2 regions of the Cupriavidus sp. 01L43 genome follow, and region 1 is predicted to be linked to the other one. Evidence: riboswitches for the same ligand, from Rfam matches in the RefSeq annotation. Region 1 holds a riboswitch; the other holds the start of a gene.
What was found. A riboswitch is a leader RNA that binds a small molecule or an ion and turns the genes downstream of it on or off. The one in region 1 is predicted to bind glycine.
Positions count from the first base shown of each region.

Region 2: it holds a riboswitch for glycine, as region 1 does, so the genes downstream of both, AC1DP9_RS25130 (D-amino acid dehydrogenase) here and gcvT (glycine cleavage system aminomethyltransferase GcvT) in region 1, are expected to answer to the same signal.

Region 1 is NZ_JBFTSH010000012.1:48,254-53,201, forward strand. It holds gene gcvP (aminomethyl-transferring glycine dehydrogenase) at 1-976, opposite strand, end outside; gene gcvH (glycine cleavage system protein GcvH) at 1,078-1,458, opposite strand; gene gcvT (glycine cleavage system aminomethyltransferase GcvT) at 1,562-2,689, opposite strand; glycine riboswitch at 2,782-2,904, opposite strand; glycine riboswitch at 2,926-3,013, opposite strand; gene AC1DP9_RS19185 (glycine zipper 2TM domain-containing protein) at 3,134-3,355, opposite strand; gene AC1DP9_RS19190 (UvrD-helicase domain-containing protein) at 3,609-4,948, shown strand, end outside.
Region 2 is NZ_JBFTSH010000020.1:83,502-88,449, forward strand. It holds gene AC1DP9_RS25105 (ArsR/SmtB family transcription factor) at 1-419, shown strand, start outside; gene AC1DP9_RS25110 (DUF6630 family protein) at 453-959, shown strand; gene AC1DP9_RS25115 (LysR family transcriptional regulator) at 981-1,991, opposite strand; gene AC1DP9_RS25120 (PepSY domain-containing protein) at 2,211-2,477, shown strand; gene AC1DP9_RS25125 (cytochrome b/b6 domain-containing protein) at 2,480-3,031, shown strand; glycine riboswitch at 3,090-3,188, shown strand; gene AC1DP9_RS25130 (D-amino acid dehydrogenase) at 3,352-4,653, shown strand; tRNA gene AC1DP9_RS25135 (tRNA-Leu) at 4,756-4,842, opposite strand; gene AC1DP9_RS25140 (histidine kinase N-terminal 7TM domain-containing protein) at 4,901-4,948, opposite strand, start outside.

The sequences.
Region 1 (4,948 bases):
CCTTGTTGCCCTGCGCGTCGATGGTCACGCCCACCAGACGGCCCGGCATCGAGCGCTTGAATTCGTCCTTCACGGCCATGTAGCCGGCGTGCGGGCCGCCGAAGCCGAGCGGCACGCCAAAGCGCTGCGAGTTGCCCACGGCCACGTCGGCGCCCCATTCGCCCGGCGCGACGATCAGCGTCAGCGCCAGCAGGTCCGCCGCCGCCACCACCAGCCCGCCAGCGGCGTGCACGGCATCGGCGATGGCACGGTAGTCGGCCACATCGCCGTTCACGCCCGGGTATTGCAGCAGCACGCCGAAGGCATGGGCGCCGGCGGCCTCGGCGGCGGGGCCGACCTTGACCTCGATGCCCAGCGGCAGCGCGCGCGTGCGTACCACTTCCAGCGTCTGCGGCAGCACGTCGTCCGCCACGTAGAACGTGTTCGAGGCGTGCTTGTTCACGCGCTGGAGCAGCGTCATCGCCTCGGCGGCAGCGGTGCCTTCGTCCAGCATCGACGCATTGGCGATGTCCAGCCCGGTCAGGTCCGTGACCATCTGCTGGAAGTTCAGCATCGCCTCCAGGCGGCCCTGCGAGATCTCGGGCTGGTACGGCGTGTAGGCCGTGTACCAGGCCGGATTCTCGAAGATATTGCGAAGGATGACGCCCGGCGTGAGCGTGTTGTAGTAACCCTGCCCGATGAAGCTCTTGAGCACGCGGTTCTGGTTCGCCAGCCCGCGCAGCTTGGCCAGCGCGGCTTCCTCGGTCAGCGGCTCGGTGAATTCGCCGAGCGGCATGCCGTCGCGGCGGCGGATGGCGGCGGGCACCACGGCGTCGATCAGCGCGGCGCGCGTCTCGTAGCCGAGCACCTTGAGCATGTGTTGCTGTTCGGCGGCATCCGGGCCGATATGACGGGCGGCGAAGGCGTCGCGCGCCTCCAGTTCGGCCAGCGTGGGCCGGCTACCTTGGGCGGCGTTCATGGGAAGAGGGGCGTTCATGGCAAGTGTCTCGTGGGGCGGGGCGGCAGGTGGTCAGCCTGGCCGCCGCGCGGGCATCTCGGGCGCCGTCTCCTGGCTCGGGAGACGGCTGGTGCAGCGCGTCAGGCGCCGACGCTGGCCTTGTAGGCGTCGACGTTCATCAGGCCGTTCACATCGTCGCCATTGGCCGGCTTCAGCTTGAACAGCCACGCGTCGAAGGCGTTGGCGTTGACGGATTCCGGCGCGGCGCTGGCGGCCTCGTTCACGGCGATGACTTCGCCGGCCACCGGGGCGTAGATGTCGGAAGCGGCCTTCACAGACTCCACCACGGCCAGCGCGTCGCCGGCGCCGACCGACTTGCCCACTTCGGGCAGTTCCAGGAAGACGATGTCGCCCAGCGCGTCCTGCGCGTGGTCGGTAATGCCGATCGTCAGCGTGCCGTCGGCTTCAACGCGCACCCATTCGTGCGATTCGGTGTACTTCAGGTCAGCAGGGAAATTCATGACGGATTCTCCGGGAATGCAGTGTTTGTCTTGTTTCGGTTCGCCTGCCGGGGCCAGCCGGGCAGGCGTGATGGCGACCGTTGGTGTCAGCCGGGCGGATGCCTCAGCTCACGAGTGCCTTGCCATTGCGCACAAACGGCAGTTTAACCACAGTCGCGGTCAGTTTGCGGTCACGAATCTCGACCTGGACCTCGGTGCCGGGCACAACGCCCTGCGGCAGCCGGGCAAAGGCAATGGATTGGGAGAGGGACGGGCTGAAGGTGCCGCTCGTGATCTCGCCGTCGCCGGCGGGGGTGATCACCTTCTGGTGCGCACGCAGCACACCGCCCTTGTCGCGCAGGATCAGGCCGGCAAATGTCTTATGTTGTCCGGCTGCCAGCAGCGCCGACTTGCCGATGAAATCGCGCTCGCTCTGCAGGTCGACGGTCCAGGCCAGGCCGGCGTCGAGCGGCGAGGTGTGGATATCCATGTCCTGGCCGTACAGGTTCATGCCGGCTTCCAGGCGCAGCGTGTCACGCGCGCCCAGTCCGGCCGGGCGCACGCCCACGGACTGCAGCTTTTCCCAGATGCCGGCCACGTTCTCGGCCTCCACCACCAGCTCGAAGCCGTCTTCGCCGGTGTAGCCGGTGCGGGCCACCATCAGCTCGCCGACCATCGGGTCTCGCACCACCACCGCGTTGAACGGCTTGAGCGCGTCGGCCGGCTGGGTCGACGGGAAGGCCTCGTGCACCTTGGCGCGCGCGTTCGGGCCCTGCACGGCGATGATCGCCAGCTTGCCCACGCCGGCCGGTGCCACGTCGCCCCGGCGCGGGGTGATCGTCACGCCGCTGCCGGTGGCCGCGTTGCGGGCCGTGATCCATTCGATGTCGCCCAGCGCCGTGCTGGCGTTCACCACCAGGCGGAAGCGGTCTTCGGCGAAGAAATAGACGATCAGGTCGTCGATGACGCCGCCTTTTTCGTCGAGCATGCACGCGTAGAGGGCCTTGCCCGGGGTCTGGAGCTTGTCGACGTTGTTGGCCAGCAGGCCGCGCAGGAAGGCGCGCGTGTTGGGGCCGGACAGGTCCACCACGCACATGTGCGAGACATCGAACATGCCGGCATCGCCGCGCACCGCGTTGTGTTCCTCGATCTGGGAGCCGTAGTTGACCGGCATGTCCCAGCCGCCGAAATCGACCATGCGGGCACCGAGCGAGCGGTGGATGGCGTAAAGGGGCGTGGCCTGGAGCGTCATGGGAAATCCTCTGGAGCGAATACGGCGGCGAAAACGAAAAAAGGGTCATCCGCCGTGGGGATCGATGGCAATGCCACCAATCCGCCGCGGCGGATGACCCCTCTGTCCTCGATACCTGAGAGATTACGATGCAGCTTGCCGCATCGCGCGCCCCTTCGGTGGACACGCTCGCCCTGCGTTGGCACGGGCGGGTGTCGCTCTCCAGAGTGCGGCATGCATCGTGTGCATGTTGCATGCCGATCCGACCGGTCCGTGGTGCCTGAGAGTTTTCGGGTGATACCCCTTCGGCGGCGCAATAGCTGCGCGCTCTCCCGGTTGGATGCGCGTGAATGTACGGGACGGGTTGACCTTTGTCAACGCGGCGCCGACGCCACCTTGCTAGGCGCCGGGGAGGGGGCTGGCTGTAATTCCTGCCGCCTGAGGGTAAGGACTACCCGCGCCGGATCAACGATCCTTCGTGACGACGTTACCCACCACGCCACCCACCGCCGCGCCACCCACCGTGCCGAGCGCGCTGCCGTTGGTCAGCGCCGCGCCGCCGAGCGCGCCAACGCCCGCGCCAATGGCGGTGTTGCGGGTCTTGGGGCTCATGTCCGCGCAGCCGCCAAAGGCCGCCAGCGTGACACCGATCAGCGTGATTTTCGCCAGGGTTCGCATTGTTTTCATGATCGCCTCCGAATGTGCCGAATTTGTCATCAGGACGGCGTCGCCGCCGGTCCCGCATGACCGTATGAGGCAATCTCCATGCCCCGGATGTCCCCTCGGACGTCACTTTTACGAACTGTTACCGCGATGAAACACTGGTAGCACTCGCGTCCTGGATGTCCATCATCAGGCACCGGCGCAGGCCACCCTGCGTGTTAACATCGACGCCTTTCGCGCGCCCGCCAAGCGTGCGCCATCCGGCACCCGCCCACCTATGACCCACGGACTCAACGCCGCCCAATCCGAAGCCGTTCGCTATCTGGACGGGCCCTGCCTCGTCCTCGCGGGCGCCGGGTCCGGCAAGACGCGCGTCATCACGCAAAAGATCGCCCACCTGATCGAGGACAAGGGCTTCGAGCCGCGTCACATCGCCGCCGTCACCTTCACGAACAAGGCGGCGAAAGAGATGCAGGAGCGCATCGGCAAGCTGATGGAGGGCAAGACCACGCGCGAGGGCAAGCGGATTCCGCTCAAGCAGCTCACCGTCTGTACCTTCCACTCGCTCGGCGTGCAGATTTTGCGGATGGAGGCGGAGCACGTCGGCCTGAAGCCGCAGTTCTCGATCATGGATTCGGACGACTGCTTCGGACTGGTGCAGGAGCAGCTCGCCACCACGGACAAGAAGCTGATCCGTAGCGTGCAGGGCACGATCTCGCTGTGGAAGAACGGCATGATCGATCCGGAGACCGCGCTGGCCCAGGCCGCCAATGCCGACGAGCACCAGGCCGCCATGGTCTACCGCAACTACGTGGCCACGCTGCACGCCTACCAGGCGGTGGATTTCGACGACCTGATCCGCCTGCCCGCCGAGCTGTTCGCGCGCGACGAGGCCGTGCGCCTGAAATGGCAGAACCGCCTGCGCTACTTCCTCGTCGACGAATACCAGGACACCAACGCCTGCCAGTACGCGCTGCTCAAGCTGCTGGCCGGCGGCTCGCACCTGCGCGCGCCGGCGTTCACGGCCGTGGGCGACGACGACCAGGCCATCTACGGCTGGCGCGGCGCCACGCTGGACAACCTGCGCGGCCTGCAGACCGATTTCCCGGACCTCAAGGTCGTCAAGCTCGAACAGAACTACCGCTCGACGGTGCGCATCCTGGAGGCGGCCAACGCGGTCATCGCCAACAATCCCAAGCTGTTCGACAAGAAGCTGTGGTCGGAGCACGGCATGGGCGACCCCATCGCCATCCATCCGATGAACGACGAGGAGCACGAGGCCGAGTCCGTGGTGTTCCGCCTGTCCGCCCACAAGTTCGAGCGCCGCGCGCAGTTCCGCGACTACGCCATCCTGTATCGCGGTAACCATCAGGCGCGGCTGTTCGAGCAGATCCTGCGGCGCGAGCGGATTCCGTACGTGCTGTCCGGCGGCCAGAGCTTCTTCGACAAGGCGGAGATCAAGGACATCTGCGCCTACCTGCGGCTGATCGCCAATCCGGACGACGATCCCGCGTTCATCCGCGCCATCACCACGCCCAAGCGCGGCGTGGGCAACACCACGCTGGAGGCGCTCGGCACGTTCGCGGGGCAGGCCAAGGTGTCGCTGTTCGAGGCCGC
Region 2 (4,948 bases), on a different contig from region 1:
TGGCCAGCCAGCCGCCGCGCGTGCGTGCCGTGCCGGTCTCCCGCACCGCGCCGCCGGCGCTGCGGCAGGCGCGCACCTGTTATGACCACCTCGCTGGGGAACTTGCGGTGGGTCTTTTCGAACGAATGTCCGAAGCGGGCTGGCTGATCGTGTCGGGCAGCGCCGTCGACCTCAGCGCCCCCGGCGCCGAGGCGATGGGGCAGCTTGGCATCGACCTGGGCGCCACCCGCCGCAAGCGCCGGCAGTTCGCCTGCACCTGCCCGGACTGGAGCGAACGCAAGCCCCATCTGGGCGGGGCGCTCGGCGCGGCGCTGCTCGACAGCCTGCTGGCACGCGGGTGGATCGAGCGTACGGACACGTCGCGCGCCCTGCGCGTGACGCCGCGCGGCCAGCGCGAAATCGTGAACGTGGCAGCCTGACGGATATGAATACCGAAGCCAGAGGAGGAGCAGATGGCAATTGAACTGGACGACGACGCGCAAGACGCCATCAGCCGGCTATTCGCGCTGATTAACCTCGGCGACAGCGCCCAGACCAGCCGGCAGTTTTCGCTGTTCGAGGAAGCGCTGGAAGACGCCGAGGAAGACGAGATCGATGCCGCCGGCCTGCTGTGGCAGGTCAAGGACATCATCGATTGGGAATCCGGCTTTTATGTCGACTGGAAAGACGCCGAGTCCTTTATCGGCTGCCTGAACCAGCTTTGCGAGCGGATCGACCTCGAAGTGGACTGGGGCACCGAGGACACCGAGGACGAAGACTTCCTGGAGGGCACGAGCGTGCCCGAGCTGATGGAGATCGTCGCCACGCAGCTACGCATGGCCGGCTACACGCTCTGGAACTGGGATACCGGCGGCGACGCCTACGGCGGCTGGATCACGCGCAGCGAAGACGACGAAGAGATACTCGAGATCGCCGACACGCTCGGCTTCGACATCCGTCCCGGCGACCAGCCCTACTGACCGACCGGCTCGCCTGGAAACTCAGTCGAGCCCGATCACCACCGCGCCGCCGTCACCGTCCGGGGTATCGGCGATGTCGGCGCTGTCCGATCCATCCGTGCCCGCCAGCGCCTTGGCGCGCGGCGCCGGGCGCCGGGTCTCCGGCACGCCCAGCGTTTCCTCCAGCACAGTGAGGAAGGCCCGCACACTCGGCGGCATCAGCTTGCGCGCGGGCATCAGCACGTACACCTTCAGCGGCGACGACGTATAGCCGGGCAGCACGCGCACCAGTTGGCCGTGCACCAGATGCTCGTGCACGAAGCGGGGCGACATGCGCGCCACGCCCAGCCCATCCAGCGCGGCCTTGAGGCGGACTTCAGCGTTATGCGTGGAGATGCGCGGCGAGACGTCCATGGCGAAGGTTTCCACCCCATCGCGCAGGAATTCCCATTGCACATCGTCGAGGTTGCCGAGCGTCGGCCAGCCCTTCAGGTCCTGCGGCGCGCGCGGCAGGCCGTGCTCGCGGATCAGCGCGGGCGCCGCATAGAACGCACGCTCGATCAGCACCACGCGCTTGCTCGCGAACGAGCTGTCGTGGAGGTTGGTGTCGGTCATGACGAAGGCGAGGTCATAGCCGTGGCGAATCAGGTCGGGCTGGTCCCAGCTCATGTCCAGTTCCACATGCAGCGACGGGTGCAGCTTAAGTAACCTGGAGAGCGAGGCGGACAGGTGCTGCGAACCCACCTCGTATGGCGTGGCGATGCGCAGCGTGCCGCTGACCTCGGCACTCACCGAGGCGGCCTCGGCGCTGATCTCGCGCAACTCGCCAAACAGGGGCGCCACGCGGTCATAGAGCTGCTGGCCGCGCTGGGTCACGCGCACGCGCCGCGTGGTCCGCTCGAACAGGCGCACACCAAGCTGGGTTTCCAGCCGGGCAACCGCCGCGCTGGCCGATGACTTGGGCACTTCCGCCAGTTCGGCGCCCTGCGTGAAGCCGCCCCCTTCCACCACGCGGCAGAAGATTTCCCAGTCTTTCCAGTCTATCGATTTCATGCAGACACCTTCGTCACCCACGCCCTGTGGGCGAGGCGGAATTGTCCCACAGCCCGGACAATCCCGCTGCCGACGTTCACGCCGATAGCCGCCGCGCCGGGCGGCGAGCACGGCATTTGATGCAGGTCATCGTGCGGGAAAACATTGATTGGGAATTGTTCTTGTTACCGCGTACGATTCCGGCATCCGCCCCGGATGGGGCTTCTTGCGGGAGCTGCAATGCTGAAAGTGGCCGTACTTCTCATCGCCGGTGCGTTTTCCACGGGGGCCTTCGCGGGCGCCAAGTGCGACAAGCATCCGAAGTCCGAATGGATGCCCGAGGCCGACGCCAAGGCCAAGATCGCGGCCCAGGGCTACAACATCAAGAAGTTCAAGGTGGACGGCAACTGCTACGAGATCTATGGCACCACCAAGGACGGCAAGAAGGCCGAGATCTACTTCGACACGAAGACGCTCGACATCGTGAAGTCCGAGATCGAGAAGTAAGCATGTCGGTGCCGGCCGGCCATCTGCGCGAACCCACCACGCTCCGCGTCTGGGACGTGGTGGTGCGGCTCACGCACTGGAGCGTGGCGGCCATCGTCTGCTACGACCTCATCGACGATTCCGGCGACCAGTTGCACCGCGTGCTGGGCTACGTGGCCGCCGGACTTGTGCTGTTTCGCATTCTCTGGGGCTTCATCGGCAGCGAACACGCGCGCTTCCGCGCCTGGCTGCCGCGCCCCGCCGGCGTGCTGGCCCATGCCCGGGCCATGGCCCGGCGCCGCACGCCGCGCTTCATCAGCCACACCCCGCTCGGCGCGGTGATGATGCTGGCGATGTGGACCCTGATCCTGCTGCTCGCCGTTACCGGCTGGCTCTCCCGCCTCGACGCGTTCTGGGGCGAGGACTGGCCCATCGACATCCATCGCTGGCTCTCCAACACGCTGCTCGGGCTGGTGGTGGTGCACGCGCTGGTGGCCATCGTTACCAGCGTGGCCGGCAAGGAAAACCTGGTCGGGGCGATGATCACCGGCCGCAAGCCGCGCGACCTCGACTAGCCGGGGGTTGCCGCGCCGGCGCCGCCCGTGGCATAGTGCCCCCGTCGTACCCGTTTTACCCGCGTTATCGGGAGAGACTGTGCCTGCCGCCCGGCAGGCCGGCGCCGAAGGAGCAACCGCCCCGGAAACTCTCAGGCCAAAGGACCGGTAACGCCATTGCACTCTGAAGAACCCCGGCTCGCGTCAGCCGACGGTACCGAAGGAGCAAGCGATGCGCCCGCGCGCATCGTGAATCTCTCAGGTCAAGGACAGAGGGGGCGTGCGTCGCGCATGGTGCGCCACGTACCCCCCATCCACGACGTCCTGGAAGACCTGACAACATGAAGACAATCGCTGTCATCGGCGGTGGCATCACCGGCGTGACGACCGCTTACGCCCTCGCCAAACGTGGTTTCGCGGTCACGCTGCTCGAGCGCCATCGCTACGCCGCCATGGAAACCTCGTTCGCCAATGGCGGCCAGCTCTCCGCGTCGAACGCCGAGGTCTGGACCCACCGCTCCACGCTGGTCAAGGGCATCAAGTGGATGCTCCGCAACGACGCGCCGCTGCTCGTGAACCCCCGCCCCACCTGGCATAAGCTGAGCTGGTTCGCCGAGTTCATCGCCGCCATGCCGCACTACCGGGCCAACACGATCGAGACCGCCCGCCTGGCCATCGCCGCCCGCGCGCACCTGTTCGGCTGGGCCGAGGCGGAAGGCATCGACTTCGATCTCAAGCGGCAGGGCATCCTCCATATCTACCGGGACAAGGCCGGCTTCGACCATGCCGGCGAGGTCTCCAGGCTGTTGGCCGAAGGCGGACTGCCGCGCCGCGCGGTCACGCCCGAGGAAATGCGTGCGATCGAGCCGACGCTGGCCGGCCAGTACTACGGCGGCTACTACACCGAGAGCGACGCCACCGGCGACATCCACAAGTTCACCTCCGGCCTGGCCGCGGCGGCCCAGCGGCTGGGCGTGGTCACGCGCTACAGCCAGGACGTGCAGTCGGTCAACTCGGACGGCCGCACGGCCACCATCACCGTCCGCGACGGTAATCAGACAAGTTCGACAACCTTCGACGCCGTGGTGGTCTGCGCCGGCGTGGCCAGCCGGCAGTTCGCCACGCAACTGGGCGACCGCGTGAACATCTACCCGGTGAAGGGCTATTCGATCACGGTGAACCTGCCCGACGCCGCCAGCCAGGCTGCGGCGCCCACGGTCAGCCTGCTCGACGACGAGACCAAGCTCGTGACCAGCCGGCTCGGCGTGGACCGTTTCCGCGTGGCCGGCACGGCCGAGTTCAACGGCATCGACCGCGACATCCGCGCGGACCGCATCCGGCCCCTGATCGACTGGGTCAACACCTGCTTCCCCGGCGTGAGCACGCGCAGCGTGGTGCCGTGGGCAGGGCTGCGGCCGATGATGCCGAACATGATGCCGCGCGTGGGGCGCGGCCGGCAGGCCAACGTGTTCTACAACACGGGCCACGGGCATCTGGGGTGGACGTTGTCGGCGGTGACGGCCGAGATGGTGGGCGATGTCATCCGGCAGGCGGCGGTACCGCGTGCTTTCTCCCCTCTCCCGCTTGCGGGAGAGGGGTTGGGGGAGAGGGCCGGCGTGACCGGACGCGATATCGCTGCCTGAACCGCCAGCCCTCTCCCCCGCCCCTCTCCCTGAGGGAGAGGGGAGACAACCATCGCGCCAACGAAAAAGGCCCCGCTTGCGCGGGGCCTTTTTCTTCAATCTTGGTGCCCAGGAGAGGACTCGAACCTCCACAGTGTTGCCACCGCTAGGACCTGAACCTAGTGCGTCTACCAATTCCGCCACCTGGGCAAGGTGAGCGGCGCATTCTACATGAGCTTGCGGATTTTGCAAGCCCCTGCGCGTGCCACTATGCCTGCAGGCCCATGTAGATCTTCCCGTCCTGGACGAAGCGATT